Regions from separate parts of the Streptomyces sp. NBC_00569 genome, predicted to be linked through region 4. Evidence: riboswitches for the same ligand, from Rfam matches in the RefSeq annotation. Region 4 holds a riboswitch; each other region holds the start of a gene.
The links. A riboswitch is a leader RNA that binds a small molecule or an ion and turns the genes downstream of it on or off. The one in region 4 is predicted to bind cyclic di-AMP.
Positions count from the first base shown of each region.

Region 1 (7,611 bases), 970 kb from region 4:
GGCACCAGGTGAGACTGGCGCCGGGGGAGCGCAGCCGGGCATCGGCCGCGGGGTCGGTGTCCAACGCGGCCCAGGCATCGGTGAGTTCGCGAATGTGCCGGTCGCGGCGCATGCCGAGGACCACGCCGACGACCGCGGGGGCGAGCGCCGCCAGGCCGAGGATCACGAAGACCGGGCCGAAGACGAAGGTGAGCGGATCCTTGTCCTCGATGAGCTGGAACGGCTGGACCAGCAGTGCCCAGCCGATGACGCCGCCGAAAGCGCACAGCCACAGCAGCAGGAGCCGGTGCGCCGCGAGGTATGCCCTGCGCAGCTCGTCGAGGGCCATGCCGCGGTCGGTGAGCAGCGTCTGCCGGTCCGGCCACGCACGGAGTCGGACAGGGGGCGGAGGCGGCGGCAGCGCACGGCTAGGCATGACCCTGACAGTACCGGCGGGCACCGCCCGGCTCACGCCACCCGCGTAGCCCCCGCGAACGGCATCTGGTCGATCGGGGCGATGCGGACCGGGGCGCTCGGGTTCGGGGCGTGGATCATCTTGCCGTTGCCGATGTAGAGCCCCACGTGGCTGATGCCCGAGTAGAAGAACACCAGGTCACCCGGCTGCAGTTGGGAGCGTGGGATGCGCGGGCCCGCGTTGATCTGGGAGTACGTCGTGCGGGGCAGGGAGATGCCCGCGGAGCGGTACGCGGCCTGGGTGAGGCCGGAGCAGTCGAAGGAGTTCGGGCCCGTGGCGCCCCATACGTAGGGGCTGCCGAGGGCGTTGTAGGCGTAGGCGATGGCCGCCGCCGTGCGGGAGTCCGGGGCCTTGGGCAGGGCGCCGGACGGCATGTCGCGGGAGGAGTCCGAGCGGGAGGCGCGGCCGGCCGCGCCGGTGTCGCCGGCGCCCGCTCCGACGCCGGTGCGCTCGGCGGCCGGAAGCTGGTCGAGCAGACGCTTCGCCTCGGCCAGCTTCCCGGTGACCGCCTTCTTCTGCTTCTTCAGCTCGCCCTGCCGCCTGCGCAGCTCGGCGAGCCGGCCGTCCGCCTCGGCCCGCAGCTGGTCGATCTGCCGGAGCTCGCGCTGCACGCGCCCCACCGCGGAGGCCTGCCGGGTGCCGAGCCGGTCGGCGAGCGCCGCGTTGTCGAGGTACCGGGCGGGGTCGGAGGACAGGACGAGCTGGACCGCGGGGTCGAGGGCGCCGGTGCGGTACTGCGCGGCGGCGGCCGAACCGAGCGCCTCGCGCTGGGTGTTAAGCCGGTCCGTCCTGCGGGCCGCCTCGTCGCGCAGGGAGCCGAGCTTCTTCTCGGCCTTGTCCGCCTTCTCCTTGGCGCCGTTGTACTTCTCGGTGGCCTTCTCGGCCTCCTGGTAGAGCCGGTCGACCTTCGCCTTCACCTGGCTGGGGGTGAGCCGGGGGTCCGCGTGCGCCGCGCCGTCCAGGGCGGTGGCGGTCGCCGCGGAGGCGAGAGCGAGGGTCGCCGCGGTGCGGGCCGTGGGGCCGGTGAGCGAGCGCTGTCGGGGCTTGCGGTGCGCTGCCGACACGAGGGGCACGTCCTTCCGGTACGTACTGCTTACGCGTCCGGCGGCGGCCCGCACAGGGGGAGCGGGCCGCCGCCGGACCTTTCTCGGCGGTAGGTGCCCGACTGCCGCCCCTGAGCGGGGCGGCGGTGGGGAGCCGGTCACCTGAGGAAGGACGCTAAACCCGACCGTCACGGGTTGGTGACGGATTGCCCTCAACTGGCCCTTGTGTTCCGCGTGTGACCGTATGTGACCGGTGAGGGATCGGTGCGGGCCGGTTCATGGCGGCAGTGAGGCCCCGGCTAGGCTCGCCGGTCATGGACGTACTCATCCACCTCTTCGTCGGCCTGCACATCATCGGCATCGCCTCGCTCCTCGGTGGGTTCCTCACCCAGATGAAGGCGATGGGCAAGGGAACGGCCCGGTTCGTCCCGGCGATGCTGCACGGTGCGCTGACCATGCTGGTCACGGGTGTCGTCCTGGTGGGCCTGAACCAGGCGGACGGCAACACCGTCGACAACATCAAGATCGGCGTGAAGCTCGCGCTGCTGATCGTGATCCTCGGCCTCGTGTACGTGAAGCGACGACGAGAAGGTGGACAAGGGCCTGTTCGGTCTCGTCGGCCTCCTGACCACCGCGAACATCTTCATCGCGGTGCTCTGGACCTGAGCCCTCACGGCCCCCGGGATCCGGGTCAGGCGAGTGTCCGGGACCTGAACGTCCCGATCAGGGTGGCGAGCCACACGGCCACCGCGATCCACACCAGTACCTGCCCCGGCCCTCTCAGCCAGGGCACATCGGCGGCGGCGCCCACGGACAGTGCCGCCGCCGCTGTCATTCCCAGCGGGAAGACCGTCGACCAGCGCCGCACGTCGTAGCGCGGCCGGGGCCACCGCACCTCCGCCAGCGCCAGCACGACGTACCAGGCCGCATCGAGCGCGAACAGCAGAAAGCTCATGGTGCGCAGGACGTCCGTGTCGTCCTCGTTCCACAGGCCCGTCGCGACGAGCTTCGACGCGGCGAGGGCGGAGATGGCGAGTGCGCCACCCGCGACCCACTGGTCCCCGGCGCCGTGGGCCACCTCGCGCAGGTCGAAGTGGAGCAGCGCGAGGCAGTACAGGACGACCCCGCCCCAGAAGAGCACCATCCCGGTGTACGCGAGCCAGTGCGCGCCGACCGCGGACGCGAGCGTCGCCGCCAGGACGACGAGGCCCTGTGTCGCGACACAGCCGAGGAACACGCCCCCCGGCATCCGCGGCTTCCAGTGCCGTACGACGTTGACCAGGAGCACCGGCCAGACGAGCGCGGCCAGGGCGAGGAGCGCCTCGGCCAGGGTCTGCCAGCCGAACATGGAGATCCGGGTGCCGAGGACGGTCGTCGCCGCCACCGCGGTGAGCGCGGGCGGGGTGTCGGCCTCGGACCGCCAGCGGTCGTGCTCCCGCACCAGCCGGCTCGCGAAGTCCGCCGCGAGGACGATCCAGAGGGCGGCTGCGAGCGCCAGGAAGATGCCGGACAGCACCGAGTGACCGGTCAGGTTCAGGCCGACCGAGATGATGCCGGTGGCCATGACGGCGGCACCGGCGGCCGGCGGGAGCTGGGACCACGTGGGTCCGGGACCTGGGGTTGCGTTCGGGCCGCGCACCGCCCGAACGTAACCCCACGAAGGCGGTCAGGCCGGGCGCACCACGCTGTGGATCGGCATGTAGTAGATCGACTCGACGCGGACGTTCGCGCCCGGCTTCGGGGCGTGGATCATCTTGCCGTCGCCGATGTAGATGCCGACGTGGCTGATGTCGTCGTAGAAGAAGACCAGGTCACCGGGCTGTGCGTTGGCAGTGGTGACGGTCGTTCCGACCTTGACCTGGTCCCAGGTCGTGCGCGGCAGCGAGATGCCGGCCGCCTTCCACGCGGCCTGCGTGAGGCCCGAGCAGTCGTACGAGTCCGGGCCCGTGGCGCCCCACACGTACGGCTTGCCCATCTGGGACTCGGCGAAGGCGATGACCTTCGCGGCCTTGGCGGCATAGCCGCTGCCGGTGCTGCCGGAGCCCGTACCCGTACCCGTGCCGGAACCGCTGCCCGTGCCCGGGTTCTCCTTCTGTTGTGCCTCCTCGGCCGCCTTGCGCTTGGCCTCCGCCTCGGCCTGCTGGCGCGCCAGCTCCTCCGCCTTCTTCCTGGCGGCCTCCTGCTTCTTCTTCTCGATCGCCGCGAGGCGCGCCTTCTCCTCGGCGGTCAGCTTCGACAGGAGTTCGCGGGCGTCGCCGAGCTTCTGCTGGACGTCCCTCTTCGTGCTCCTGAGCGTGGCCTGCGAAGTGGTCAGCGTCTCCAGGCTCTTGGCCGCCTCGGTGCGCTTCTTCGTGGTGGCGGCCTGCTCGGTCTGGTAGTCGTCGACGGCCTGTTTCTGGCGGCTCGTGAGCCGGCTCATCAGCTGGTCCTGGTCGAAGTAGTCCTGCGCGTCGTCGGCGAGGAGCAGCGTCGCGGTGTCCGAGACGGCGCCCGTGCGGTACTGGGCGGCGGCGAAGGTGCCGAGCTCCTGGCGGGCCTTGTTGAGCTTCTCGGTCCGCTGCGCGACGTCGTCGAGCAGGTCGCCGACGCGCTTCTGCTGCTTGGTGGTGCGCTCCTTGGCCGCGTTGTACTTCTCCGTGGCGACGCCCGCCTGGTGGTAGAGGGTGTCGACCTTCTTCTGGACCTCTTCCAGGCTCGGCTTCGGAGGCGCGGAGGGGGCGGCGGTCGCGCTCTGCGAGAGCAGGGCTATGGACGTGAGGGCCGCCGTGGTGATTCCGACGACGGGGGCCGTGCGGGGACCGGCTGTCCTGCTGCGCGGCTTGCGGTGCGACGCCAAGGGGCGCGTCTCCTTCCCATGACCGCCTACCGGGTTAGCTGTCGGGTTCGGGCGGAGATTCGGAAGGCTGCCCTACGGCCGCACCCTGACGGGTCGTCGGCTGATTCACCCCAAAGGTCGTGGGTCCCCGGTTCCATGCCTCTCGGCGTACTGAACTCAGCGGGGGCGACCCGTTCGCGGCGCGGTTGCCGGCGGGGGGACGGGTGGCCCGCGGAGCACGCTAACCAACTCGTGTGGCTGCTGTGAAGGTTGATGTTCGATATGCCCGATACATTTTCGTGACCTTCGTCAATCTTGTTCGTGACCCCCGGTAACCCTCACGGAAGGTGATTCCCGCACTACGAGAGGTGGCCGGGTTCACGAAGTCGGGGGGAAGTTTCCGGGGCGGCCGTGGGTGTCAGTGGGGCGGCCTAGACTCGTAGAGCGATGAGCAGCCTCTTTGACGACAGCTTCCTGGCGGACCTCACGGCTTCGAAGGCCAGTGAGGAGCATGCCCCGCCGCCGCCCGAGGACGACACGGCTCCGGAGCACGTTCCGGACGACCTGTTCGACGGGAAGTTCGACGTGCCCCCGGCCAGGGACGCGTACTACCGGGACGGCGCCCCGCGCCCGGCGCTCGACCCGGCGGCGCTCCTCGACGGGCTGAACGAGAACCAGAAGGCGGCCGTCGTCCACGGCGGCTCCCCGCTGCTCATCGTGGCGGGCGCGGGCTCCGGCAAGACCCGTGTGCTCACGCACCGCATCGCGTATCTCCTCGGCGAGCGCGGCGTGCACCCCGGCCAGATCCTCGCGATCACGTTCACGAACAAGGCCGCGGGCGAGATGAAGGAGCGCGTCGAGTCCCTCGTCGGCCCGCGGGCGAACGCGATGTGGGTGTCGACGTTCCACAGCGCCTGCGTCCGTATCCTGCGCCGCGAGTCGAAGAAGCTCGGCTTCACGTCGTCGTTCTCGATCTACGACGCGGCCGATTCCAAGCGCCTCATGGCCCTGGTCTGCCGCGACCTCGACCTGGACCCGAAGAAGTTCCCCCCGAAGTCCTTCAGCGCCAAGATCTCGAACCTGAAGAACGAGCTGATCGACGAGGAGGACTTCGCGGCTCAGGCCGCCGACGGCTTCGAGAAGACCCTCGCCCAGGCCTACGCGATGTACCAGTCCCGCCTCCGCGAGGCGAACGCGCTGGACTTCGACGACCTGATCATGACGACGGTGAACCTCCTGCGTGCCTTCCCGGACGTCGCCGAGCACTACCACCGCCGCTTCCGCCACGTCCTGGTCGACGAGTACCAGGACACGAACCACGCGCAGTACGCGCTGGTCAGGGAGCTGGTGGGGACGGCCGGCGGCGGCCGGGCGGAGGACGAGCCGCCGCGTGAGGGCGACCTCCCGCCGGCCGAGCTGTGCGTCGTGGGTGACGCCGACCAGTCGATCTACGCGTTCCGCGGAGCCACCATCCGCAACATCCTCCAGTTCGAGGAGGACTACGCCGACGCAACGACGATCCTGCTCGAGCAGAACTACCGCTCGACGCAGACCATCCTCTCCGCCGCCAACGCGGTCATCGAGCGCAACGAATCCCGCCGCCCCAAGAATCTGTGGACGAACGCGGGCGCGGGCGCGCAGATCACCGGCTACGTCGCGGACACCGAGCACGACGAGGCGCAGTTCGTCGCCGACGAGATCGACCGGCTCACGGACGCGCGCGACGCGAAGGCCGGCGACGTCGCCGTCTTCTACCGGACGAACGCGCAGTCCCGTGTCTTCGAAGAGATCTTCATCCGCGTCGGCCTGCCCTACAAGGTCGTCGGCGGAGTCCGCTTCTACGAGCGCAAGGAGGTCAGGGACGTCCTGGCCTATCTGCGGGTGCTCGCCAACCCCGAGGACTCCGTCCCCCTGCGCCGCATTCTCAATGTGCCGAAACGCGGCATCGGCGACCGCGCCGAAGCGATGATCGACGCGCTCTCCCAGCGGGAGAAGATCTCCTTCCCGCAGGCGCTGCGCCGCGTCGACGAGGCGTACGGAATGGCGGCCCGCTCGACGAACGCGGTGAAGCGGTTCAACACGCTGATGGAGGACCTCCGCACGATCGTCGAGTCGGGCGCGGGCCCGGCCACGGTCCTGGAGGCCGTGCTCGAACGGACCGGCTATCTCGCCGAGTTGCAGTCGTCGACGGACCCGCAGGACGAGACCCGCATCGAGAACCTTCAGGAACTCGCGGCCGTGGCCCTGGAGTTCGAGCAGGAGAGCGCGACGGCGGACGGCGCGGCCGAGGGTGAGGGCGAGGCGAGCGTCGGTACGCTCTCCGAGTTCCTGGAGCGGGTCGCGCTCGTCGCCGACTCCGACCAGATCCCGGACGAGGAGGACGACGGCTCCGGTGTCATCACGCTGATGACGCTGCACACCGCCAAGGGTCTTGAGTTCCCGGTCGTCTTCCTGACCGGCATGGAGGACGGCGTCTTCCCGCACATGCGCTCCCTCGGCCAGGTCAAGGAGCTGGAGGAGGAGCGCCGGCTCGCCTACGTCGGCATCACGCGCGCGCGTGAGCGCCTGTATCTGACGCGCTCCACGCTGCGCAGCGCCTGGGGCCAGCCCTCGTACAACCCGCCGTCGCGCTTCCTGGAGGAGATCCCGGATGCGCATCTGGAGTGGAAGCGGACGGGTGCCATGGCGCCCGTCAAGTCGGCGGGGCCGACGAGCGGCATCGCCGCGTCCCTCTCGTCGTCGCGCTCGCGCTCGACACCGGCGTTCGCCACGCGCCGGGCGACGGAGAAGCCCGTCGTCGCGCTCTCGGTGGGAGACCGGGTGACGCACGACCAGTTCGGCCTCGGCACGGTCGTCGGCGTCAAGGGCACGGGGGCGAACGCGGAGGCCACGGTCGACTTCGGCGAGCCCAAGCCGAAGCGCCTGCTGCTGCGGTACGCGCCGGTGGAGAAGCTGTAGGGAAGGCCGCTGCCGGGAGAGGCTCGGCCCTACGTCGGGTCGAGCCCGTGGCTGCGGAGCCACGGGAGCGGGTCGACGGCCGAGCCGCCGCCGGGACGCACCTCGAAGTGCAGGTGCGGACCGGTGGAGTTGCCGGAGTTCCCGGAGTGCGCGATGACGTCACCGGCCTTGACCGGTCCGCTCATCACGGTGTGGCTGGAGAGGTGGCAGTACCAGGTCTCCGTGCCGTCCTTCGCCGTCAGGATCGTCATGTTCCCGTACGCGCTGTTCCACTGCGTACGGACGGTGCCGTCGGTCGCGGCCATCACCGGAGTGCCGTACGAGACGGGGAAGTCGATGCC
Region 1 covers NZ_CP107783.1:4,438,596-4,446,206, reverse strand. The annotation lists gene OHO83_RS19865 (hypothetical protein) at 1-415, opposite strand, end outside; gene OHO83_RS19860 (C40 family peptidase) at 448-1,518, opposite strand; partial or broken gene OHO83_RS19855 (hypothetical protein) at 1,812-2,163, shown strand; gene OHO83_RS19850 (tellurite resistance/C4-dicarboxylate transporter family protein) at 2,189-3,061, opposite strand; gene OHO83_RS19845 (C40 family peptidase) at 3,164-4,333, opposite strand; cyclic di-AMP (ydaO/yuaA leader) riboswitch at 4,342-4,491, opposite strand; gene pcrA (DNA helicase PcrA) at 4,760-7,270, shown strand; gene OHO83_RS19835 (M23 family metallopeptidase) at 7,300-7,611, opposite strand, start outside.
Region 1: it holds a riboswitch for cyclic di-AMP, as region 4 does, so the genes downstream of both, OHO83_RS19845 (C40 family peptidase) here and OHO83_RS24420 (M23 family metallopeptidase) in region 4, are expected to answer to the same signal.

Region 2 (7,611 bases), 2.8 Mb from region 4:
CGCAGACCGCCATCGGCTGCCAGGTGTCGCCGTGATAGCCGCCGCGCCACGTCAGCAGGCGGCGCTTCTCCGGCCGCCCGAGGGAACGCCAGTGCTGGAGGCACATCTTGATGGCGACCTCGACGGACACCGAGCCCGAGTCGGCGAGGAACACATGCTCGAGTCCCTCCGGCGACATGTCGACAAGACGCTTCGCGAGCCCGACGGCGGGCTCGTGCGTGAGCCCGCCGAACATGACGTGGCTCATCCGGCCGAGCTGGTCGCGCACCGCCTCGTTGAGCACGGGGTGGTTGTAGCCGTGGATCGCCGACCACCACGACGACATCCCGTCGACCAGCTCGGCGCCCTGACCGTTCTCACCGCCGTCGCCGGCCAGTCGCAGCCGAACCCCGGCCGCCGACTCGACGACCAGCGGCTCCTGCCGCCCCGGCATCGGACCGTACGGATGCCAGACGTGCCGCCGGTCGAGGTCGAGTAGCTCCGGCACGGGCAGCCCCGACACCGCGGGCCCGGGCCGCTCAGGCATTGGGCGCGAGATCCGTACCGGCACCCCGGCGGCGTACGGCGACCAGGTCCGTGCGCGCCTCGGGGACCTCGGCGACCGGGGACTCCGCGGCTTCTTCGTGGGAGCCGCAGCCCTCACCGGAACCGCAGGCCGAAGCCGCGCCGGAACCGCATGCGGCATGCGCGCCGGAACCGCAGCCCGCTTCCGCGTCGGAACCACAGGGCCCGCCCCGGTGCTCGGGCAGCGTCACCTGGTCGGTGCCCTCGACCTCGAACCCGGCGTCCGTGATCATGTCCAGGTCCGCCTTGCCCGCCTGGCCCTCACTCGTCAGGTAGTCGCCGAGGAAGATGGAGTTGGCGAGGTGGAGCGCCAGCGGCTGCATCGAGCGCAGGTGCACCTCCCGGCCGCCCGCGATCCGCACCTCGACGTCGGGGCAGACGAAGCGGACCATCGCGAGGATCCGCAGGCAGCGCTGCGGCGTCAGGTTCCACTCCTTGGCGAGGGGGGTGCCCTCGAAGGGGATCAGGAAGTTGACCGGCACCGAGTCCGGGTCGAGTTCGCGCAGCGAGTAGACGACGTCGACCAGGTCCTCGTCGCTCTCGCCCATGCCCGCGATGACCCCGGAGCACGCGGACAGACCGGCCGCGTGGGCCTTCTGCACCGTGTCGACACGGTCCGCGTAGGTGTGCGTCGTCGTGATGTCGCCGTACGTGCCCTCGGAGGTGTTGAGGTTGTGGTTGTACGCGTCGGCGCCGGCACCGCGCAGCCGCTCGGCCTGGCCCTCGGAGAGCAGACCGAGGCAGGCGCACACCTCGACGCCCTCGTTCTGCTCCTTGATCGCGCCGATGGTCTCCGAGACACGGTCGACGTCGCGGTCCGTCGGGCCGCGCCCGGACGCCACCAGGCAGACCCGCTTCGCGCCGCCCGCGACACCGGCGGCCGCGGCCTTCGACGCCTCGTCGGGCTTGAGCCACGTGTACTTGAGGATCTCCGCCTTGGACCCGAGCCGCTGCGAGCAGTACGAGCAGTCCTCGGGGCACAGGCCCGACTTGAGGTTCACCAGATAGTTGAGTTTCACCCGGCGCCCGAACCACTGCCGCCGCACCTTGCCGGCCGCGGCCACCACATCGAGCAGTTCGTCGTCGGAAGTCGCCAGAACGGCGAGCGCTTCTTCGCGGCTCGGCAGCTCGCGCCGCAGCCCCTTGTCCACCAGCGTGTTCAGCAGGTCCATGGCCCGATCCTGACCTACGTGCCCTGCTCAGGCCAAGGAGGCTTTGCACAACTCTGCCGGTTCGAGGTGTGGGTATTGCCACACCCTGGGTGGCTGGATGTCCCGCTAGTGTCTGTGCACTGCCTACAAAACTGTCTACAAAGCGGCAGTGGGCACGGGACAGCACACCCCACTCGAGAACCGGTCGCTCGACGGCCGGGCGGAGGGACTCACATGGCGGGATCGCCGTTCGGCTGGATCGACGAGCAGGAGCGCGTGCGTCGCGGCGCCGGACTCGTCCGCACGTTGCGCCCCCGCCCGTCGTCGAACCCCCTCCTCGATCTCGCGAGCAACGACTACCTCGGCCTCACGCGCCACCCCGAGATCACCGGAGGAGCGGCGGACGCGGCGCTGCGCTGGGGTGGCGGCGCCACCGGCTCGCGGCTCGTCACGGGCACCACGGAGCTGCATGCCGAACTCGAGCGCGAACTGGCCGAGTTCTGCGGTTTCGAGGCGGCGCTCGTCCTGTCGTCCGGCTACGCCGCGAACCTCGCCGCCGTGACCGCTCTCGCCCCGCACGGCTCACTGATCGTCTCGGACGCGAGCAACCACGCCTCCCTCATCGACGGCTGCCGGCTCGCCCGCGGCGCGACCCAGGTCGTCCCGCACGCCGACCCCGACGCCGTCCGCAAGGCACTCGACACGCATCAGGGACCGGCCGTCGTCGTCTCGGACTCCGTCTTCTCGGTGGACGGCGACGCCGCTCCATTGGCCGAACTCGCGGGAGTGGCAAGGGAGTTCGCGGCAGGCCTGATCGTCGACGACGCGCACGGACTCGGTGTGCTCGGCGACGGTGGCAGGGGCGCGCCGCAGGCGGCGGGGCTCTCGGGCGCCGACGACACCGTCGTCACCGTCACCCTCTCCAAGTCGTTCGGCAGCCAGGGCGGCGCCGTTCTCGGTCCGGCCCGGGTGATCGACCATCTCGTCAACACCGCACGGACGTTCATCTTCGACACGGGCCTCGCGCCCGCGGCGGCCGGCGCCGCGCTCGCGGCCCTGCGCCTGCTGCGCCGTGAGCCCGAGCGGGCCGAAAGGGCCCGCACCGTGGCCTCTTCGCTGCACGAACTCCTCACGGCCGAGGGCCTCCAGGCCGTACGGCCCGACGCAGCCGTCGTCTCCGTGCGCGCGCCGTCCCCCGAGGAGGCGGTGCGCTGGGCGGCGGACTGCCGCGAAGCCGGCCTCGCCGTCGGCTGCTTCCGTCCCCCGTCGGTGCCGGACGGCATCTCACGGCTGCGGCTGACCGCCCGTGCCGACCTGACCGGCGATCAGATCGCCGAGGCCGTACGGGTGATCAGCCGCAACGCTCCCGACTCGGCGTTCACCGCAACGAGTTGAGGAACCCCTCCCACGCGGAGGGCGAGAACAGCAGGGCGGGTCCGGCCGTGCGCTTGGAGTCGCGCACGGCGAGGAGTCCGGCCGCAGGGCCGCGGTGCAGGGGAGCCGTCTCGACGCAGTTGTTCATTCCGGTGCTTCGGCTGCTTCGCCGCCATGGCGCGTCGTGCAGAGAGGTGCTGGGAACCGCGGCGGATGGTACGTACCGAGGCAGTGCTGACATGGTGCCTCCTTACGTGCGTTCACTGTCCGGAGGGCGGTGCGCTCCGGCGATCCCGGCGATGAAATCCAACGAGTCCCCGGGCGAAAGTGCGTGGATCCGAAGGGTTTCGAAGGCGTCCGTGTACGCCTTGAGGTCTTCTTTCCGCTCGAGGTAGAGGCTACTCGTCAAATGGTCGAGAACTACTACGTCGAGATCAGAAGTGTTCGGAAATGAGAACACAACGAAAGGGCCGGTCAGTCCGACATGCTCCCCCGCGGCGAACGGCAATACCTGAAGCCGCACATGGGGAAGCTTCGCCACGGCGGCCAGCTGACGCAGCTGCTCCGCCATCACCCGAGGACCGCCCACGGAGCGCCGCAGCACCGCCTCGTCGAGCACCGCGCTGAGCCGGAGCGGGGACGCGGAACGCAGCACGTCCTGCCGGGCGATCCGCACCTCGACCAGGGCGTCGACCTGCCCGTCCGGCAGCCCGCCGAGCGCGGCCCTGGTCACCGCACGCGCGTAGTCGGGCGTCTGGAGGAGGCCCGGCACGACGGACGTCTCGACCGTCCTGACCCGGCACGCCTGCGACTCCAGGCTGATGAAGTCCCGGTAGGCGGGCGGCAGAAGCTCCCGGTAGGCGTGCCACCAGTGCTGGCCGCCGTCGTCCCCCGACCCGGTCAGCGCGACCAGCAGATCCCGTAGGCCGGGGTCCGCGACCTCGAACGCGTCGAGCAGAAGGCGCACGTCCGACGCTTTCACGCCGCTGCGCCCGGTCTCGATACGGCTCACTTTCGACTGGTGCCAGCCGACGAGCCGGGCCGTCTCGCCACTTGTGAGCCCCGCGCGGGCACGCAGTGCGCGCAGTTCCGCGCCGAGCCTGCGGCGGCGCACCGCCGGACCGTGTTTCATCCTGTCTCCTCGGACCTGTGGCCCGGCTCCTTCCGGCCCGGCGGATCGGTGTTCTGAGGCGACGGTAGAGGAAGTCGGCGGTGTACGCCCAAATGCGGTCCACCGAGGCAGAGTTCACCGCTTCGAGCGACAGATATATGCATATCTCGGGGGATCGGCTCCACGGGCCGGGCGGTAGTGGCACTCTGGCGCGAAGCACCAGTCCGGGGGTCGCCTCGAGTCATCCGCCATGTGTCGGATTCAGGCCCCGGCGAAAAAAGGGACGACGTCGCCATGGCAGATCACCAGGAAGCATCCGTCACTCTGCCGAGCGATCCCGCCTCGGTCTCCTCGGCCCGCACCTATGTCGGCGACGTACTCGCCGAATGGGGCATGCCGCGCGACGCGGAAACGGCCGACACGGTCCGGCTCATCGTCTCCGAACTCGCCACGAACGCCGTGATGCACACCCGCGGACAGTCGCCCGTCTTCACGGTCGACGTGCAGCTGGAGCGTGACGAACATCTGCGCATCGGCGTCACGGACAGCCACCCGCGCTACCCGAAGCGGCTCCCGGCCGCCGTCCAGCAGGACAACGGGCGCGGCATGGTGATCATCCGCTGGCTGACCGCCGAGTGCGGCGGAAGCCTGTCGGTCAGGCCCACCCCCGAAGGCGGCAAGACCGTATGGATCGCCCTGCCGTGGACGGTCCCTGTCCAGCAGGTGTGAGGGTCGGCAGGGGCGAAGGCCAACAGGAGGAAGTCCGGCAGGTATGAACGCGGCTACGGGGGCGGAGTGCCCGTCCCCTCTTCCTGTGCCCGGGTGAGCGAGCGCCGCGCCAGACGCGGCAGCACACCCCACAGGCCCGCGCAGACCGCGAACGTGCCCGCTCCCGCCGCGATTCCCGCCGCCCGCCCCGCCGTGACGTCCACGACGAGCAGCACGGACCCGGCCAGGGCGAGCGCCAGAACGCTCAGGCCGGCGGTGGCGAGCCGCGAGGACATCTGCACGATCTGCGGCTTGACACCGCGCCGGAACAGCGCGCGGTGCAGCGCCGCGGGCGCCGTGAGCAGCGCGGCGGCGAGCACCGCGAGCAGCAGCGTCGCGATGTAGGTCGCGCGCTGCACGGTGTCCAGCGACGGGAACCGCGCAGTGAACGCCAGCGTCAGCAGGAACGCGAAGAGGATCTGCACGCCCGTCTGGGTGACTCTCAGCTCCTGGAGCAGCTCGCCGAAGTTCCGGTCCGCGCGCTCCAGCGGCGTCTCGTGCCGGTCCCGGCCTCCGCTCGGCGGGCCCGGGTCGCGTGGGGCGTCCTCGTCGCCTGCGGTTCGGTCCTCGTCCATACGACCACGAGTACCCCATTGCGCGGTTCCGAGGCGGCCCGGGCGGGCGTGACACTCTCCGGTGCCTGGCGGGTCCCTGGAGCTCCCGGGGACCCGCCAGGCTGCGCTAGCGCACGCGCCCGTACCAGACGCGCTTCGTCCAGATCCGCTCGAGCCGCACCACGGCACCGGTCTTCGGCGAGTGCCAGATCCTCCCCTTCCCGGCGTAGATGCCGACGTGGTAGACGCCGCGGCCCGAATGGAAGAAGACGAGGTCACCGCGTTTTCGATGGGACGCGGAGACATGGCGGGTCTTGTTGTACTGCTGGGCGGCGGTGCGGGGCAGCTTCTTGCCCGCGGCCTTGAACGAGTAGAGCGTCAGGCCCGAGCAGTCGAACGTGCGCGGCCCTGTGGCGCCCCACCGGTAGGGACTTCCCTTCTTGGAGGCCGCGATCTGGAGTGCTTTCGTCGCCGGTGGTGCGGCCTCCGCTTCGGGCGCGGCTCCGGGCACCAGCAGGCTGCCACCCGCTACGGCGAGCGTGAGGGCCGAGGCGGTTCCGGCCCGGGCGAGCAGCGACGGGACACGATTGAGCGCAGTCATGCGCAACCCTTCGTCAGCCGCCTGTGAAGGATGACCTGTCGGATTCGGGCTGGCGAAGTTGCCCGGCCGCGATGTGCGGCTTCACCCCAAGGACCGGCCCGGAAAACAGCTCCGGCGGCCCGTCGTGCTCGGGTCCTCCACTCCTGCCGATCCACTTCTGTCGACCTGGCATCCGTACGGCGGCAGGACTCGGCGTCCGCACGGACCGCCCCGCCGCGGTGGCGGGGGCTTGTCGTCGGAAGGGATCTTCACGCACGAACGGCGCGAATGCAGCGCCGAATCGGCGTTGAGTGAGTGTCCTCACGGCTGGCCTGTTCGGGTGGACAGCGCACGTTTCCACCCCGTCGTCGGGGTCCCGACGACGCCCGCACCAGCAGCGGAAGGCGGAATCCCGGACTTCGCGTAGGCGTTCCGCGCAACTTTTCCGGTTCGCATGTGCGGGTGCCGGCTACTCCGTATGTGGGTACCTCTTCTGGTCCGTTTCGATCCGGGACCGGACAGTTCGCATCGGATCGCTTCGGTCTCGAACGCACCGTCAATTGACCGGCTCCGGTGGAACTGTGACCCGTTGTGCCCTTCTTTCTCCGTCCAGGACCCGCAAAGCCTGGGCGAGCGTCGTCGCGTGGACCTCGCTCTCGCCCCGCTGATGCATGAGCGTCAGAGCGTCCCTGAGGGCCGTCGCCCTGCCGACGAGTGCTTGCGCAGCGCGCAGTCCGCCATATGTGTGGTTGCTTCTGGCCGGGTTGATCCTGCCGAGCAGGTCGACCACCTCTAGATAGCGGTCGAGGAGGTCGCACTCGGCGCGCGTCAGCGCGGGCAGCGGGGGCAGTTCGGGCGGCAGCATCGTCGGCTCACCTGGCGCCGGGGGCCGAACCGGACGTCTTGCGGTTGCCGATGACCCGGTCCACGAGCCCGTACTCCACGGCGTCCTGGGCCCGGAGGATCGTGTCCCGCTCGATGTCGGCGGCGATGCGCTCGCGGCTCCGACCGGTGTGCCGTGCGAGCAGTTCTTCCAGCTGGGCGCGCATCCGCACCAGTTCACGGGCCTGGATCTCCAGGTCGCTCGGCTGTCCCTGCGCGGGCTCGGGCAGCCCCGGCTGATGGATCACCACGCGCGCGCCGGGCAGCACGGCCCGCTTCCCCGGCGTCCCGGCCGCCAGGAGCACGGCGGCGGCGGACGCGGCCTGCCCGAGGCACACGGTCTCGACCTCGCAGCTGACGAACCGGATCGTGTCGTAGATCGCCGTCATCGCGCTGAACGAGCCGCCGGGGGAGTTGATGTACAGGGAGATGTCCCGGTCCGGCGCGGCGTACTCGAGGTGCATGAACTGCGCCATGACGTCGTTCGCGGAGGTGTCGTCGATCGGTGTCCCCAGGAAGACGATCCGCTCCTCCAGGAGCTTGGAGTACGGATCGAGAGTGCGGTGCCCGGCCGAGGTGCGCTCGGTGAACTCGGGCAGGACGTAGCGGGCGGAAGGTCGGTTCATG
Region 2 covers NZ_CP107783.1:8,167,497-8,175,107, forward strand. The annotation lists gene OHO83_RS36800 (adenosylmethionine--8-amino-7-oxononanoate transaminase) at 1-526, opposite strand, end outside; gene bioB (biotin synthase BioB) at 519-1,736, opposite strand; gene OHO83_RS36810 (8-amino-7-oxononanoate synthase) at 1,950-3,110, shown strand; gene OHO83_RS36815 (DUF397 domain-containing protein) at 3,094-3,330, opposite strand; gene OHO83_RS36820 (helix-turn-helix domain-containing protein) at 3,340-4,221, opposite strand; gene OHO83_RS36825 (ATP-binding protein) at 4,495-4,929, shown strand; gene OHO83_RS36830 (DUF6328 family protein) at 4,983-5,543, opposite strand; gene OHO83_RS36835 (C40 family peptidase) at 5,650-6,123, opposite strand; cyclic di-AMP (ydaO/yuaA leader) riboswitch at 6,127-6,304, opposite strand; gene OHO83_RS36840 (hypothetical protein) at 6,659-6,967, opposite strand; gene OHO83_RS36845 (ATP-dependent Clp protease proteolytic subunit) at 6,975-7,610, opposite strand.
Region 2: it holds a riboswitch for cyclic di-AMP, as region 4 does, so the genes downstream of both, OHO83_RS36835 (C40 family peptidase) here and OHO83_RS24420 (M23 family metallopeptidase) in region 4, are expected to answer to the same signal.

Region 3 (7,611 bases), 3.0 Mb from region 4:
GCGAGTGCGAGGTCGCCAACGCCCTCGCCGACGCCGCCGTCGCATCAGGGCGCGCCCTCGTGGTGCACACGATGGCCCGCGACACGCCCGCCCTGACGGTTCTGCGGCAGCGCGGTGTGCCCGTCTACGAGCGCATCGAGCAGGCCGCGACCGCCGTCGCCGCGGCGGCCCGCCTCACGGATCTCCCGCTCACCCGCGAGGAGCCGCCGGCCCCGGCGACGTACAGGCTGACGGACGGCGGTTACGAGAGCGTGCGGGAACTGCTCGCCTCTTACCAACTCGCCTTCCCTGCGGCCGAGTTCGTGACCGACGCGGACGGGGCCGTGGAGGCGGCGGAGAACCGGGCGGGGTATCCGCTCGTCCTCAAGGCGATGGGGCTCGCGCACAAGACCGAGGCGGGCGGGGTCGCCCTGTCGATCGCCGACGCCGACGCCTTGCGCACCGCCTTCGCCCGGATGAAGGCGGCGACGGGCGCGGACCGCTACGCCGTGGAGGCGATGGCCACACCGCCGTACGGACACGAACTGATCGTCGGTGTGCGGCGCGACCCGTCGTTCGGGCCCGTCGTCATGGTCGGCATCGGAGGGGTGACCGCCGAGCTGCTCGCCGACACGGCGCTGGCCCTCGCACCCCTGACGCCGGCACGCGCGCGTGCCCTGCTCCTGCGGCTGCGGCACGCGCCGTTGCTGACGGGCTGGCGCGGCGCGCCAGGAGCGCATCTGGACGCGGCGGCCACCGCCGTGTGCGCGGTCGCGCAGGCCGCGGTCGATCATCCGGAGCTGGCCGAACTGGAGGTCAATCCCCTGCTCGTGCACCCGGGCGGTGCGATCGCCCTGGACGCTCACGGCGTGCTCGACCAGGCCGGCACCTCACTGGCGCCCGTCCATCGCGTGCGCGAGGAGGCCGGCGGTCTCCTGGTCGAGCGGTAGGAACGCCTCCAGTTTCAGCTCGGCGAGCGTGACGTCGACCGCCGTCCCGAAGTGGGTGAGCGTGCTCAAAAGGCGCAGCTCGCCGCTCTCCGTGCGCAGCCGCAGCGGGACGGCGAAGCCGAGGTAGTCCGGACCGGCCTGTCGGGGCCGGTCCGGCACCATGTCCTCCAGTTCGGCGACCAGCTCCGTGAGAGCTCGGTTGGAATTGCGGACGGACTCGTCGTGCAGTCCGTCGATGACGTGCCAGGCCCACTCGTCCAGGTTCACGATCCGCGGCGCGAGCCCCCGTGGATGCAGCAGCACGCGCGCGATATTCACCGGCGCCGAGAGCAGCGCCGGGTCGACCCCGTCGGTCAGCGCGTCGAAGGCCTCGTTGTGCGAGACGAGATCCCCGCGCCGGTCGATGATGACCGCCGGATACGGCAGGTGCGCCTCCATGACGCGCTCCAGTGCCGTACGGACGGCGGACAGCTGCGGACCCCCGAAGTGCGACTCCTGGTACGCAGGTGCGTAACCCGCCGCAAGGAGGAGGGCGTTGCGCTCCCGCAGCGGCACCTTCAGCGCCTCCGCCAGGCGTACGACCATGGCGCGGCCCGGGACCGACCGGCCGCTCTCCACGAAGCTGACATGCCGCTGCGTGGTCCCCGCGCGCGTGGCCAGCTCCAGCTGGCTGACGCGCCGCCGCACCCGCCACTCACGCAACGCGTCACCGAGCCCGCCCTGCTCCGCCCTGCCCGAAGGCCCTGCCCCTGCCCCCGCCTCAGCTGGTTCCGCCCGCGTCCTCACCGGACCGGTTCTACCCGACGGCGGGGTCTACGGGCCATTCCCTGCGGGGAATTGTCGCGCCGCAGCCCACCGCGCAGAGTTCACACACCACAGAAGGACAGGACAGGAAGAGGGCGAGTCCATGCCGCACATCGACGCACAGGAGCTGGCCGGCCGGTACGCGGCCGTCTGGAACGAGCGGGACCCCGAGCTGCGCCGCAAGGCGGTGCACGCCCTGTGGTCCCCGGACGGCGTGCACGCCCTGCTGCCGCCGCAGGAGCTGCGGGAGAGTGCCGTGCGCCTCGGCTTCCCCACGGCCGCCTTGGAGGCGCGCGGTCACGACGAGCTGGAGGCGCGGGTGGCGCGGGCCCACGAGGAGTTCGTGGCGTCCGGCGAGTACACCTTCAGAGCGACGGCCGCGCACGCGCAGCAGGTGAACGACGTCGTCACGTTCCGCTGGGAGTCGGTCCTCACGCGAAGCGGCGAAGTGACGGGCGGAGGACTGGAGTTCGTCGTCGTGGCGGAGGACGGGCGCATCGCGCGCGACTATCAGTTCGTGGGCGTCTGACGCGACAGATCGTCCGTCGGGATCCGACACACGCCGGAGGGCCCTCCCCGACACGGGGAAGGCCCTCCCTTGCGCGCGAGCGCGCTAGTTGCCCACGCGCCTGCGCGTCCGCGCGCCCATCACGTAGAAGGCGAGCCCGATGCCGACGAAGAGCAGCAGGGGCACCACCTGGCTGAGTGTGTACTGGGCGCGCTCGCCGGCGAACGACTCGGGCAGTGAGTCCGCCGCGCTGCCCGCCGAGCCGAACCAGCCGACTCCGAATCCCGGCCAGATCAGCACGATCACGGTGAACGCCACGAAACCGGTGGCGAGGACGCTCACGACCCACGCGCCCACGCGTCCGCCCGGGACGGCGTACGGGCGTGGCGTGTCCGGGTACTTGCGGCGCAGCACGGCGAGGCTGGGGAACGTGATGACGTACGAGATGAAGGTGGTGCAGATCGTCAGGCCGAGGCCCGCCGCGAAGTACTTCTCGCCGTTGCCGCCCGTGAGGTTGAGGGCGACCACGAAGAGGATCGAACCGAGCACCGCGGAGAGCAGGTTCACCCGTACCGGTGTCCCGTGCTTCTCGGAGATGCGGCCGAGCCACGCCGGTCCCGCGCCGTCCGCGCAGGCGACGGCCTGCGCGCGGTGGGCGCCCATGGCCCAGGTGACACCCGAGGTCAGCAGGCCGATGATCAGGCCGGCCGCGGCGACCCCGCCGAAGACGGAGCCGAGGCCGGTGAGGGTGACCGTGCCGTCGGCCGCGATCGACCCGCCGTAGACCGTGAACACGGCTTTGCAGGCGTCGATGAAGCCGCCGAGGCTGCCGATCTCCTTACTGGGCAGCACGAAGAGGATGCCGAGGATCGGGCCGCCGTAGAGGAGCACCGCCGCGAAGCCCGAGCGCAGGATCGACAGAGGGATGTCGCGCCGCGGGTTCGTCATCTCCTCGGCCGCGGAGCTGGGCAGTTCGAAGCCGACGTAGTTGAAGATCAGGACCGGGACCAGCGCCACGAATCCGGCGTATGTCGGGACGAACTCACCGGCGGGCAGCGCGTGCACGCCGTGCTGGACGGCGAACACCACCACGGAGACGAGGAAGAACCCGAGGAGCACGATCCGGGCGACGGCGCCCGCGATGGGCACCCACTTGCCGATGCGCACGGACTGGACGACGGCGAGCGCTCCGCCCCAGATGAAGACGAGGCCGGCGGCGTACTTCCAGAATCCCGGCAGCGGGGTGAAGAACTCCTCCCACGTGGTGAGGGCGATGATGCACAGGCTGCCGCCCACCCAGACGGGGTTGGAGATCCAGTAGAGGAGCTGGTTCACTCCGGCGACGAGCCTGCCGAAGGCCAGGCGCGTCCACACGTAGGGGCCGCCCTGCACGGGGAAGGCCGAGCCGAGTTCGGCCACGAGCAGCCCGTACGGGAGGAAGAACGCGAGGGCGAGGATCGCCATCCAGGTCAGGCCCTGCGGACCCTGGGCGGCCACGGAGCCGATCGTGTCGAGGCCGACGAGGGTGCAGATCAGGAAGAACAGCACGTCGAGCCTGCGCAGGTCCTTCTTGAGCCGGGAGCGCTGCTCACCCCAGCCCTCTGACAGGTCAGGCAGGTCGGGTGCGTCCTCGGCGGACGGCTCGGTCGGCGGTATCGGCGGCGCTTGGGTCACGGGGAAACTCCTGCTGCACGGCGGGGCACGGGGCGTGACGGTTGTTCTCGGACTGTGCTGCGACTCTTCTTGTGACGGTGCCGCGACCGGCTCCCCGGTCGCTCTATTGACTGAACGGCCAGTCAGTAAGCGAGACTGTGACGGGCACCACTGGGCACTGTCAAGAGTCGTGCACGAGGCGTTCGCGCCGGGTTCGCGACTCGGCGCCCGCCGCCGGCGCCCGTGTGTAGGGTTACCGCGTGGCAAGAGTGCGGTTGAGCGTGGCCGAGCGGCGCGAAGAGTTGCTGCGGGCCGCCATCGAGCAGATCGAGGCGCGGGGCGTGGCAGCCGTGCGCATCGCCGACGTCGCCGCAGCGCTCGGGGTGAGCAACGCGCTGGTTCTGTACCACTTCTCGACGAAGGAAAAGCTCGTCTCGGCCGCGTTCGCGCACGCCGCCGAGGGCGACCTGGCGCATCTGCGCAAGCTGCTGGGCAAGCGCACGACGGCTCTGCGCCGGCTGCGCTCGGCCGTGCGCTGGTACGCGCCGACCGGGCAGGCCAAGGGGTGGCGGCTGTGGATCGAGGGCTGGTCCGCGGCACTGCGCGAGCCCGCGCTGCGGGAGGTGACGCGCGACCTGGACAAGCAGTGGAAGGCGGCGCTCACGGAGGTCGTCGCGGAGGGCGTGGCGGCGGGCGAGTTCCACTGCCCGGACCCGGCGGGCGCCGCACTGCGCCTGACGGCGCTCCTCGACGGTCTCGCGGTACAGATGACCGCGTACACGGGGACGGTCTCACGGGCCCGCATGCAGGAGTGGGTCGACGACGCGCTCGCCCGCGAGCTGGGACTCGAGCGCGCGGACCTGACGGCGACGGCCGGCTGACCGCGCCGCGACGTCGGGCTCCCGAGGGGGCCGAGGTGCGACCCCGGAGAAACAGCGCGGGGGAGCCGCCCCCAAGGGCAAGCTCCCCCATGACGCGTGCGGCTCCCGTCAGAGCGGCAGCAGATCCGGCCTCTTCGCCGCCACGTGGTCGCCGGACGACTCGCCGCGCAGCCGTCGGCCGATCCACGGCACCAGGAACTCCCGCGCCCAGTGGATGTCGTCGCGCCGCACCTCCAGCGTGCCGCGCGGCGGCTGCGCCGGCCACGGCTGGTCCGGGTCGGCCGGCACCTCGACGCCGAGTGCCTGCCCCGCCCGCAGCGCGACCCGCGTGTGCCCCTCGGGCGAGAGATGCAGCCGGTCGTCGTCCCAGGCACGGCGGTCCTGGACGGTCTTGAGGGACCACAGGTCGAGCACGGGGCAGCCGTAGCGGTCGGCGACCGCGCGCACATGCCCGTTGTACGTCGCGATCTTGCCGCGCAGATGCTTGAGGACCGGGACGTCCCGGGTGTCGAAGCCGGTGGTCACCATGACCGTGCCGACGGCGGAGGTCAGCCGGGCCACGGCCTTCTCGAAGCGCTCCGCGACGTCGTCGGGGTCGGTGCCGGGGCGGATGATGTCGTTGCCGCCGGCGGCGAAGGTCACCAGGTCCGGGGCGAGTTCGACGGCTCGCGGGAGCTGGTCCTCCACGATCTGGTCGAGGAGCTTGCCGCGCACGGCGAGGTTCGCGTACCGGAAGGAGTGCTCGGGGGTCCGGTCGTCCAGGAGGACGGCGAGACGGTCGGCCCAGCCCACGAAGGCCCCGTCGGGACCGGGGTCCCCGACGCCTTCGGTGAAGCTGTCCCCCACCGCCGCGTAGGACCGAATCGTGCCGCCGCTGAGTGATCTCGATTCGTTTGCCACGACCACACATCTTTCACCCTGCGATGTGACCTACGCGACCGTAGGCAGGGGTTGACGGGTGGTGATATAGCCCACCCGGTCAGTTTCGAGATTTGAGGAATACGACGGGGACACGTGAAGGGGCGGGCCCGGAACCGGACCCGCCCCTTCACGTCACACCTCGCCCTCAGCGAGACACCTTCACGTCACACCGTCAGGGTCGGGGCGACGTCACAGCGTCGAGGTCAGAGCGAGACACCGTGCGCACGGAGGTACGCGGCCGGGTCCACGTCCGAGCCGTAGCTCGGGGTGGTGCGGATCTCGAAGTGCAGGTGCGGGCCCGTGACGTTGCCGGTCGCGCCGGAGAGGCCGAGCTGCTGGCCCACGGTCACGGTCTGCCCGGACGAGACGGAGAGGGACGACATGTGGGCGTACTGCGAGTACTTGCCGTCGGCGTGGTGGATGACGACCTCGTTGCCGTACGCGCCGTCAAGACCGGCCGACACGACGGTGCCCGCGGCTATGGCCTTGATCGGGGTGCCCGTCGGGACCACGAAGTCGACACCGGTGTGGTAGCCGCTGGACCACATACTGCCCGCGGTCTTGTAGGCCGTGCCGATGGAGGCGCTCTGGACGGGCAGCGTGTAGCCGGCGCCGGTGGCGGCCTTGGGCGCGGAAGCCTGCGTGACGGGGGCCGCGGCCTTCTGGCCGATCGTCAGCTTCAGGCCCGGATGGATCAGGGACGGGTTGTCGCCGACGGCCGAGCGGTTGTCGGAGTAGAGCTTCTTCCAGCCGCCGCTGACGTTCTGCGCGGCGGCGATCTTCGAAAGAGTGTCCCCGCCCTTGACGGCGTAGGTCTTGGCAGCGGCGGGAGCGGCCGCGGCCTTCACGACCGAGTGGGCGGCCGCGGGAGTCGCGGCGTGGGCACCGGTGGCACCCAACAGCGGCAGCGCGAGCGCGGCGCCGCCCACGCCGGCGACGACGATCGTGCGGGCGAAGCCCTGGGACTTGGGACGGCGGTGCTTACCCTTCGCGGGCATGGGGGGTTCCTCTCCGTCGCCTGCGAGGTGAGCTGTCGGGTTCGGACTGGAGCTGCCCGGCCGCGCCCGTTTCGGGCACGGCTTCACCCCGAGCCGTTCCGGTGTCCCGGAATCGGCGGTCTACCTGGGTCCCCCGCTCCTGCCGAGCACGGATCGATGTGCGGTTTCCGGGCGGCGGCAGGATGAGGCGGTCCGTCCGGATTGCGCTGAACGTAAGCGAGCGGAGAGCGCGGGGACAAGCCGCGAATTCCCCTGGCCATTCCGGTTCTTGATCCTTGAATGATCCTTTCCGGAAAAGGCCGTCACGCTCCGTCGATTCGCGATCTTTGCAAGTGCGATACCTGCTGGAAATTCATTCGGGCCCGTCGCCACACACGGTCACCGCTATGACCCTGCTCACCTATCGGCCACCATATGGCCTCATTTCGGGGTTAGTTATCTCGTAACGCCCTATTGCCTACTTACCTGCTTATTTCGGGCATTCAGCACGCAATCGCCGGCCTCTTCTCACATGGTTGCCCCCGGCAGCCATGTCGTATCGTCGAAGGCGCCCGCAGGCGAGCAGCGCCGCGGTCGACCGGGAGGAGCCCCCGTGACGCAGCAGGTCCCGTCCACCGAGCCCGAGTTGGCCGGAGTGCGCAACTTCCGCGATGTCGGTGGTCTCCCGACCGTGGACGGCCGACGGGTCAAGCAGGGCGTGCTGTTCCGCAGTGGTCACCTCGCGCACGCCACGGATGAGGACGCCGCGTTCCTCTCCTCGCTCGGGCTGCACACGATCTTCGACTTCCGCAACGCCGCCGACCAGCGCCTCGAAGGCCCCGACGTCACGCTGCCCGGCGTGCGGAACGTGAATCTGCCGCTGACCGACCCGGCGGACGGCGCCGAGTTCTGGCAGATGGTCCGCGACGGCAACCTCG
Region 3 covers NZ_CP107783.1:2,424,290-2,431,900, forward strand. The annotation lists gene OHO83_RS11070 (acetate--CoA ligase family protein) at 1-929, shown strand, start outside; gene OHO83_RS11075 (helix-turn-helix domain-containing protein) at 870-1,631, opposite strand; gene OHO83_RS11080 (hypothetical protein) at 1,837-2,262, shown strand; gene OHO83_RS11085 (APC family permease) at 2,347-3,915, opposite strand; gene OHO83_RS11090 (TetR/AcrR family transcriptional regulator) at 4,155-4,775, shown strand; gene OHO83_RS11095 (SGNH/GDSL hydrolase family protein) at 4,884-5,675, opposite strand; gene OHO83_RS11100 (M23 family metallopeptidase) at 5,900-6,694, opposite strand; cyclic di-AMP (ydaO/yuaA leader) riboswitch at 6,699-6,860, opposite strand; gene OHO83_RS11105 (tyrosine-protein phosphatase) at 7,287-7,611, shown strand, end outside.
Region 3: it holds a riboswitch for cyclic di-AMP, as region 4 does, so the genes downstream of both, OHO83_RS11100 (M23 family metallopeptidase) here and OHO83_RS24420 (M23 family metallopeptidase) in region 4, are expected to answer to the same signal.

Region 4 (7,611 bases):
GTGGGTTCGAGTCCCACAGGGTCTACCGCGTGAACAGCGGCCCGGACGGCTTCGGCCGGCCGGGCCGCTGCGCTGTTCCCGCCGAACTCCGTTGCCCCTCAGGCCTGCCGTACGTACCGCCTCTTCACCGCTGTCAGCGCGACCGCGTACAGGGCGAGGACCGCCGCGAGGAGCGCGTAGTACACGGGCGGCAGGGGAGTCATGCCGAGCGGGTGGGCGGCGGGGGTCAGCGGCAGCACGACGCCGACGACGGCCAGGGACGCGACCGCCCAGCGGACCGGGCCCGGGGTGCGCGGGGCGCGGCCGGTGCGCAGGAGCAGCATCACCAGAGCCTGCGTCAGGAGGTTCTCGGTGAACCAGCCCGAGTGGAACGCCGCCTCGTCGGCCGGGCCCGCCGTGGAGTGCAGGGCGAGCGCGAGGACGCCGAAGGTCGCGAGGTCGGCGGCGGCGTTGAGGACGCCGAACCCGGTGATGAAGCGCAGGAAGTCGCGCGGGCGCAGCGTCGTGGGGCGGCGCAGGGCGGCGGCCGCCGGGCGGTCGAAGGCGAACGACAGCTGGGCCGCGTCGAAGCACAGGTTCTGGGCGAGCACCTGCGCCGGCAGCATCGGCAGGAACGGCAGCAGGAGGCCCGCCGACAGCATCGCGATCACGTTGCCGAGGTTCGAGGAGAGTGTGACGCGCAGATACGTGGCGATGTTGCCGCTGCTGTGACGGCCCGCGGTGATCGCGTGGCCGATCGCGGTGAGGTCCTTGCCCGGCCGGTCCGCGGGCTGCGCGAGGACGATGTCCGCCGCGTCGCGCGCCGCCGCGACCGCGTCGCGCGGGCAGATCCCGACGTCGGCGGCGCGCAGCGCGGGCAGGTCGTTCACGCCGTCGCCCAGGAAGCCGACGGTCGTCTCGCCGCCGGCGCGCAGGGCGGTGACGATGCGCGCCTTGTGGGCGGGGGTGCAGCGGGCGAAGACGGTGGTGCGGCGGGCGAGGCGGGCCAGCTCCTCGTCCGTGAGCGCGTCGAGGGCGTCCGCGGTGTGCAGGTCGCCGGGGGCGACGCCCAGATCGCGCAGGGCGCGCGCCGCGGTGCCGGGGTGGTCGCCGGTGATGACCTTGACCGTGACGCCGCGCTCGCCCAGGTCGCGCAGGGCCTGCGCGGCGGTCGGCACGAGGGCGTCGGTGAAGGCGACGAAGCCGGTGAAGGTGAGGCCGCGCTCGTCGGCGGTGCTTCCCCCGCCGCCTGAGGGGCGAGGGAGGCTCCCCGGGCGGTGCCGGGCGGGCCGTTCGGCGGTTGCCACCGCGAGGAGCCGCAGCCCGTCGCCGGACATTTTTGCGGCCCGGGCGAGCAGGTTCGCGCGCTCGGCGTCGTCGAGGGCACAGCGCTCCAGGACGTTCTCCACGGAGCCTTTGACGGCGAGGGTGACGGTGCCGAGCGTGCCGGGCCGCCGGACGACGGCGGTGGCGAGGCGGCGTACGGGGTCGAAGGGCAGGGCGGTGATGCCGTCGTACGCCTCGGTGAAGGCCGGGTCGTTCGCGAGAGCCTGCGTGATGACCGCCTCGTCGAGCGCGTCCGCGGCCGGCAGGTCGGCGAGCTGGAGCGTCCACCAGGCGGAGACGGCCGCCCAGTGCAGGGCGTCGGGGTCGGTGCGAGCGGGGTCGACGGCCGGACGGTCCTGGGTGAGGGTGCCTGTCTTGTCGACGCAGAGGATGTCGACGGCGCCGATGTCGTGCAGCGCGGGGAGCCGTCTGACGATGACGCCGTGGGTGCGGGCGAGCAGCGCGGAGCCGCGGGCGAGCGCCGTCGTGACGATGACCGGCAGCATCTCCGGGGTGAGCCCGACGGCCACCGCGACGGCGAACGGCAGGGTCTCCAGGCCCCGGCCGCGCAGCGCGGCGCCGGCCATCAGGACCAGCGGCGGCGTCAGCAGCATGAAACGGATCAGGGTCCAGGAGATGCCGTGCACCGAGCGGTCGAACGCGCTCGCCCCGCGCTTCGCGCCGACCGTGCGGTGGGCGGCGGCGAAGCGGGTGTCGGCGCCCGTCGCGAGCACCACGGCGCTCGCGCTCCCGGAGGCCACGCTGCCGCCCTGGAAGCACAGATGCGCCGACTCGCCGTCCGCGGGCAGGTCCACGGGACGCTTGTCGGCCGGCACGGACTCCCCGGTGAACGCCGCCTGTTGCACGGTCAGGCCCTGCGCCCGCAGCAGGCGTACGTCGGCGGGGATCAGGTCGCCGGGACCGAGCCGCACCACGTCACCGGGCACCAACTGGCTTACCGGAAGCTCGCGTTCGGCCGGTGAGGCGGTCTCGTCGGCGCCGGGGCGGCGCAGCACGGTCGCCGTCGTCGCCACCAGCTCGCGCAGGCCCGCCATGGCGCTGTCCGCGCGGCGCTCGCCCGCGGAGCGCAGGCAGCAGCTGACGGCGACCAGGGCGAGGATCACGCAGGCGGTGCCCCAGGCCGCGACGGTCGCCGAGACGAGGCCGAGGCAGAGCAGGACGACGGTGAACGGGTCGCGCAGACTGCGGGCGGCGAGCCGGGGCCAGGACAGGGGGCGCGTACCCGGCAGGACGTTCTCGCCGTGCCGGGCCAGGCGTCGTGCGGCGTCCGTCTCGGTGAGGCCGCGTGGGCCGCTGTCGAGGGAGCGCAGGAGCTGGAGCGTCGTAGGGCCCGTGGACGGGGCGGCGACGTCGGCCGGGGCGGTGTCGGTCACGTTCGGGCGCCGTCAGGGCTTCTCGGGTGTCGGCACCGTCGTCTTCTCCCGTTCATCGGACCACGAAAGGCTCCCCGGCAGAGAGTTCCGGCCTTCAGTTTAGAGGTGGAACTTTTGCCGCTCCCCGCTAGTTTCTACAGAGCTGTAGAAGATCAGTACACGCCGAACGAGGAGAGTCATGGCCCTGTGGGATCGCTTCAAGGAGTCCGCGTCGACGATGCAGACGCAGCTCATGGCGAAGAAGAACGACCTGAAGAGCGGTGCCTTCCGTGACGCGAGCATGGCGATGTGCGCGCTGGTCGCCGCGGCCGACAGGAACGTCGACCCGGCCGAGCGCAGTCGCGTGGCCCAGCTCATCTCGACGAACGAGGTGCTGCAGAACTTCCCCGCGGACCAGCTCCAGAGCCGATTCGACGCGAACCTGAACAAGCTGACCGCCGACTTCGACTTCGGCAAGGTCAGCGTCCTCCAGGAGATCGCCAAGGCGAAGAAGAAGCCCGCCGAGGCGCGCGCGGTCATCCAGATCGGCATCGTCATCGGCGGCGCCGACGGCGACTTCGACAAGACCGAGCAGGCCGTCGTCCGCGAGGCCTGCCTGATGCTCGACCTGCCGCCGCACGAGTTCGACCTGTAGGGGGACAAGACGAAGGCCCGGAACCATTGGTTCCGGGCCTTCGGCCTTCAGTAGCGGGGACAGGATTTGAACCTGCGACCTCTGGGTTATGAGCCCAGCGAGCTACCGAGCTGCTCCACCCCGCGTCGGTAAACACGACTCTACGCCATTGCGGCGACAGAACGCGAATCGGTTGCCCAGGGTTCCGAGATCCGCCGCCCGGAACCCCTTTCACCCGGTCGGTCCCACCGGGTCGCCCGCCGCCCGTCCGGGGTGAACCCTGGGGTCGGGCCCGATGACGTGCGCAGACACGGGACCGACGCGGACGGTGGCGGGAGACGAGTGGTGGGGCAGCGAGGAGGAGACGGGCGGATGGCGCAGCAGGGCCTGTCCCGGGCCCGGTTCTTCGTACGCCTGCTGCCCGCGCTGCTCATCGTCGCCGGGGCGATCTACGACTACGTCACGCTGTCGACGTTCACCGGCGTGCCCCTGTTCACCGCCGCTCCGCTCGTCGCGGCCCCCTTCTTCTCGCCCCGCGGCACTTTCCTGACCGGCCTCGCGACCGTCGCCGTCGTACTCGGGGTGCATCTCAGATACACCCGCAGTTACGACGCCGACGCCATCACCGAACTCGTCACGGTCGCCACCGTCGCCGTACTCGCCTGTGTCATGAACCGCATCGTGCGGCGCGGCAGCGAGCAGCTCACCTCCGTGCGCCAGATCGCCGAGGCGGCCCAGCGCGCCGTCCTGCCCGAGCCCGCCGAGCGCATCGGCGGCCTGGAGATCGCGGCCCGCTACGAGGCCGCCCAGGAGGGGGCCTTCATCGGCGGCGATCTGTACGCGGTGCAGGACACCCCGCACGGTGTGCGGCTCGTCGTGGGCGACGTCCGCGGGAAGGGCATGGGCGCGGTGTCCGCCGTGGCCGTGGTCATCGGCGCCTTCCGGGAGGCGGCCGAGCAGGAGGCGACCCTGGAGGCGGTCGCGCAGCGCCTGGAGCGGGCGCTCGCGCGGGAGGGGATGCGGCGCAACGGCCTCGACGAGTTCGAGGGCTTCACCACGGCCGTGCTCGCCGAGATCCCGCACGGCAACGGTCTCGTACGCGTCATCAACCGCGGCCACCCGGAGCCCCTGCTCCTGGACGGCGACGGGGCGCTCAAGGTCCTGTCGGCGCCGGAGCCCGCGCTGCCGCTCGGGATGGGGGACCTCGGCACCTGGCCCGACCGCGCGTCCGAGACGGAGTTCCCGAGCGGGGCGACGCTGCTGCTCCACACCGACGGTCTCTCGGAGGCGCGCGACGCGCAGGGCACCTTCTACGACCCGGCGGCCCGGCTCGCGGGGCGAATGTTCCCAGGGCCCGATCCGCTGCTGGCCGCGCTCACCGCCGAGGTCCGCCGGCACACCGGGGGCGGCACGACGGACGACATGGCGCTGCTCGCGGTGAGGCGGCCGTGAAGCAGCCGTGAAGCAGCGGTGAGGGCCGCCATCACCTTATGTAGTCGAACGGCGTCGCTGCGCATAACATTTGACAAACCGTCAGATGGGCGACCCGTTCCGACGGCGGGTCAACTCGCCCGATTCCGCCCGCTCGTGCCCCGATAAGTCCAGGCCAAAGGCGTTAACGATCAGTCGGAACGGCTTGGAATCGGGCCCCGGTGTCTATTAACGTTCGATAACGCAGCGCGGTCGTCCCAGCCGTCACAAGAGATGGCTCCGTGCGCACGCGCCTAATCCCGCAAGGGAGCCGGGGAACCACCAACTTGGGGTGAATCGGACGTCTTTCCTTGCGGAAGGCGTCGGTAGGAGACCTTCCTGCTCCGAACCCGTCAGCTAACCCGGTAGGCGAGAAGGAAGGAAAGGAGCGCGCCCCAGTGGCGTCCAACCGGCCTGCCCCAGAGTTCTCCTATGCGCCGATCGACGAAGAGTTCGGCGAAGCGGACGAGCGGACCTGGGAGGAGTGGAACCCCACCGAGGAGTCCGTCCGTCCCGTACGCGGCAGGCACCGCGTGGCCAAGCAGCGCGGCGGTCTCGCGCGCAGCTCCACTGTTCTCGGTGTCGGCGTGATCGCGGCCGTCGGCGCGGGCGGCATCGCCACCGCGCAGGGCGGCAAGCCTCCCGTCCACATCTCGATGCCCGACCTCTCGGCCGTCAAGGACTCGCTGCCCGACGCCAAGTCCCTGCCCGGCGTGGGCGCGCTGATATCCGACGTCTCCGGAGATGACGACGAGTCCGGCACCAGCGCGACCCCGCTGACCGGCGCCGGCATCTCCACCGCGGACGCCCGGCAGGGCACGACCGCCGGTGAGGCGCTGCGCGCCCGCATCATGCAGCAGGCCGAGCAGCAGCAGGACCAGGCCGTCGACGCCGAGGCCGCGGCCGCCGAGGAGGCCGCCGCGAAGAAGGCCGCCGAGGACGCCGCCAAGGAGCAGGGCGCCGCCGAGGCCAAGGCCGCCGCCGACAAGAAGGCGGCGGAGGAGGCCGCGAAGAAGAAGGCCGAGGCCGAGCGCCTCGCCGAGCTCGCCAAGAGCTTCACGCTGCCGGTCGCCTCCTACACGATCACCGGCACCTTCGGTCAGCCCGGCTCGATGTGGTCCTCCGGTTACCACACGGGTCTCGACTTCGCCGCTCCGACGGGTACCCCGCTGAAGGCGATCCACTCCGGCACCGTCAAGGAAGCCGGCTGGGCGGGCGCGTACGGCTACCGCACCGTCCTGGAGCTGCCGGACGGCACCGAGCTCTGGTACTGCCACCAGTCGTCCCTCAACGTCAGCGCGGGCCAGAAGGTGACCAGCGGCGACGTCATCGGCCGCGTCGGCGCCACCGGCAACGTGACCGGGCCGCACCTCCACCTGGAGGTCCACCCCGGCGGCCAGGCGACCGGGGTCGACCCCGCGCCGTGGCTGCGCTCCAACGGCCTGACGATCTGAGGCTCGCCACCCTCCGAACCCCGGCGGTCCTGACGGCGACCCCCCGACGTCAGGGCTGCCGGTCCGGCGTGCCCGGAATATCTTGATCCATTTCGGTGTTGTGACAGGCCATGACTTCTCTTCGCACGCTTGGCTCGTCAGACCTCGAGGTGTTCCCGCTCTCCCTCGGCGGCAATGTGTTCGGCTGGACCGCCGACGAGGCGCAGTCCTTCGCAGTGCTCGACGCGTACGTCGCCGCGGGCGGCAACTTCGTCGACACGGCCGACGCGTACTCGGCGTGGGTTCCGGGCAACAAGGGCGGCGAGTCCGAGACCGTCATCGGCAAGTGGCTGGCCGCGCGCGGCAACCGCTCCGATGTCGTCATCGCCACCAAGGTCGGCGCCCACCCCGACTTCAAGGGCCTGTCCGCCGACACCATCAAGTCCGCCGCCGAGGAGTCCCTGCGACGCCTCGGCACCGACTACATCGATCTCTACTACACGCACTTCGACGACCCGTCCGTGCCGGTCGAGGAGATCATCACCGCCCTCGACGAGCTGGTGACGGCCGGCAAGGTGCGCGCCATCGCCGCGTCGAACCTGACCCCGGAGCGCCTCCAGGAGTCCCTGGACTTCTCCGACCGCGAGGGCGTCGCCCGCTACGCGGCGCTCCAGCCGCACTACAACCTTGTCTCGCGCGACACCTACGAGGGCCGGCTCCAGGAGGTCGCCTCGCGCAGCGGTCTCGCGGCCGTTCCGTACTACGCCCTGGCGGCCGGGTTCCTGACGGGCAAGTACCGGCCGGGCACCGAGGTCGACAGCGCGCGGGCCGAGGGCGCGGGCCGGCACCTGCAGACCGAGCGCGGTGTGCGCGTGCTCAAGGCGCTCGACGAGGTGGCCCAGGCGCACGACGCCGAGGTCGCGACGGTCGCCCTCGCCTGGCTCGCGTCCCGCCCGACGGTGGCCGCCCCGATCGCGTCCGCCCGGACCGTGGAGCAGCTGCCGGCGCTGGTGGCCGTGGCCGACCTGGAGCTGACGGACGCGGAGCTCTCGAAGCTCACGGAGGCGTCCGCCTGATCCACAGGCGCTCTCAGTAGCGGTACGGGTTGTGGGCGTGGGGCGCGTTGTGCGCGGGGAACTGGGCGACCGGCCCCGCGTACACCGGCCCCGCGTACATCGGCGGCACCCACACGGGAGGCGCGGTGGCGCGGGACGCGTAGGCGAGGGCGGGGCGGGCCGCGTGGCGCCGCGCCCACAGCTCGTCGAGCAGCTCCCGCTCCCGTACGACATAGTCCGTGCCGGCCCGGCCGCGCCGGCCGCGGTGGCGCAGGAGCGCGAGTGACGTCGCGTACTGCTGGTACTGGGCGACGACCTTGGCCGTCTCCTTGCCGCCGTGG
Region 4 covers NZ_CP107783.1:5,408,719-5,416,329, forward strand. The annotation lists tRNA gene OHO83_RS24395 (tRNA-Lys) at 1-25, shown strand, start outside; gene mgtA (magnesium-translocating P-type ATPase) at 99-2,699, opposite strand; gene OHO83_RS24405 (tellurite resistance TerB family protein) at 2,878-3,333, shown strand; tRNA gene OHO83_RS24410 (tRNA-Met) at 3,385-3,458, opposite strand; gene OHO83_RS24415 (PP2C family protein-serine/threonine phosphatase) at 3,685-4,764, shown strand; cyclic di-AMP (ydaO/yuaA leader) riboswitch at 5,024-5,169, shown strand; gene OHO83_RS24420 (M23 family metallopeptidase) at 5,181-6,236, shown strand; gene OHO83_RS24425 (aldo/keto reductase) at 6,347-7,291, shown strand; gene OHO83_RS24430 (PrsW family intramembrane metalloprotease) at 7,305-7,611, opposite strand, start outside.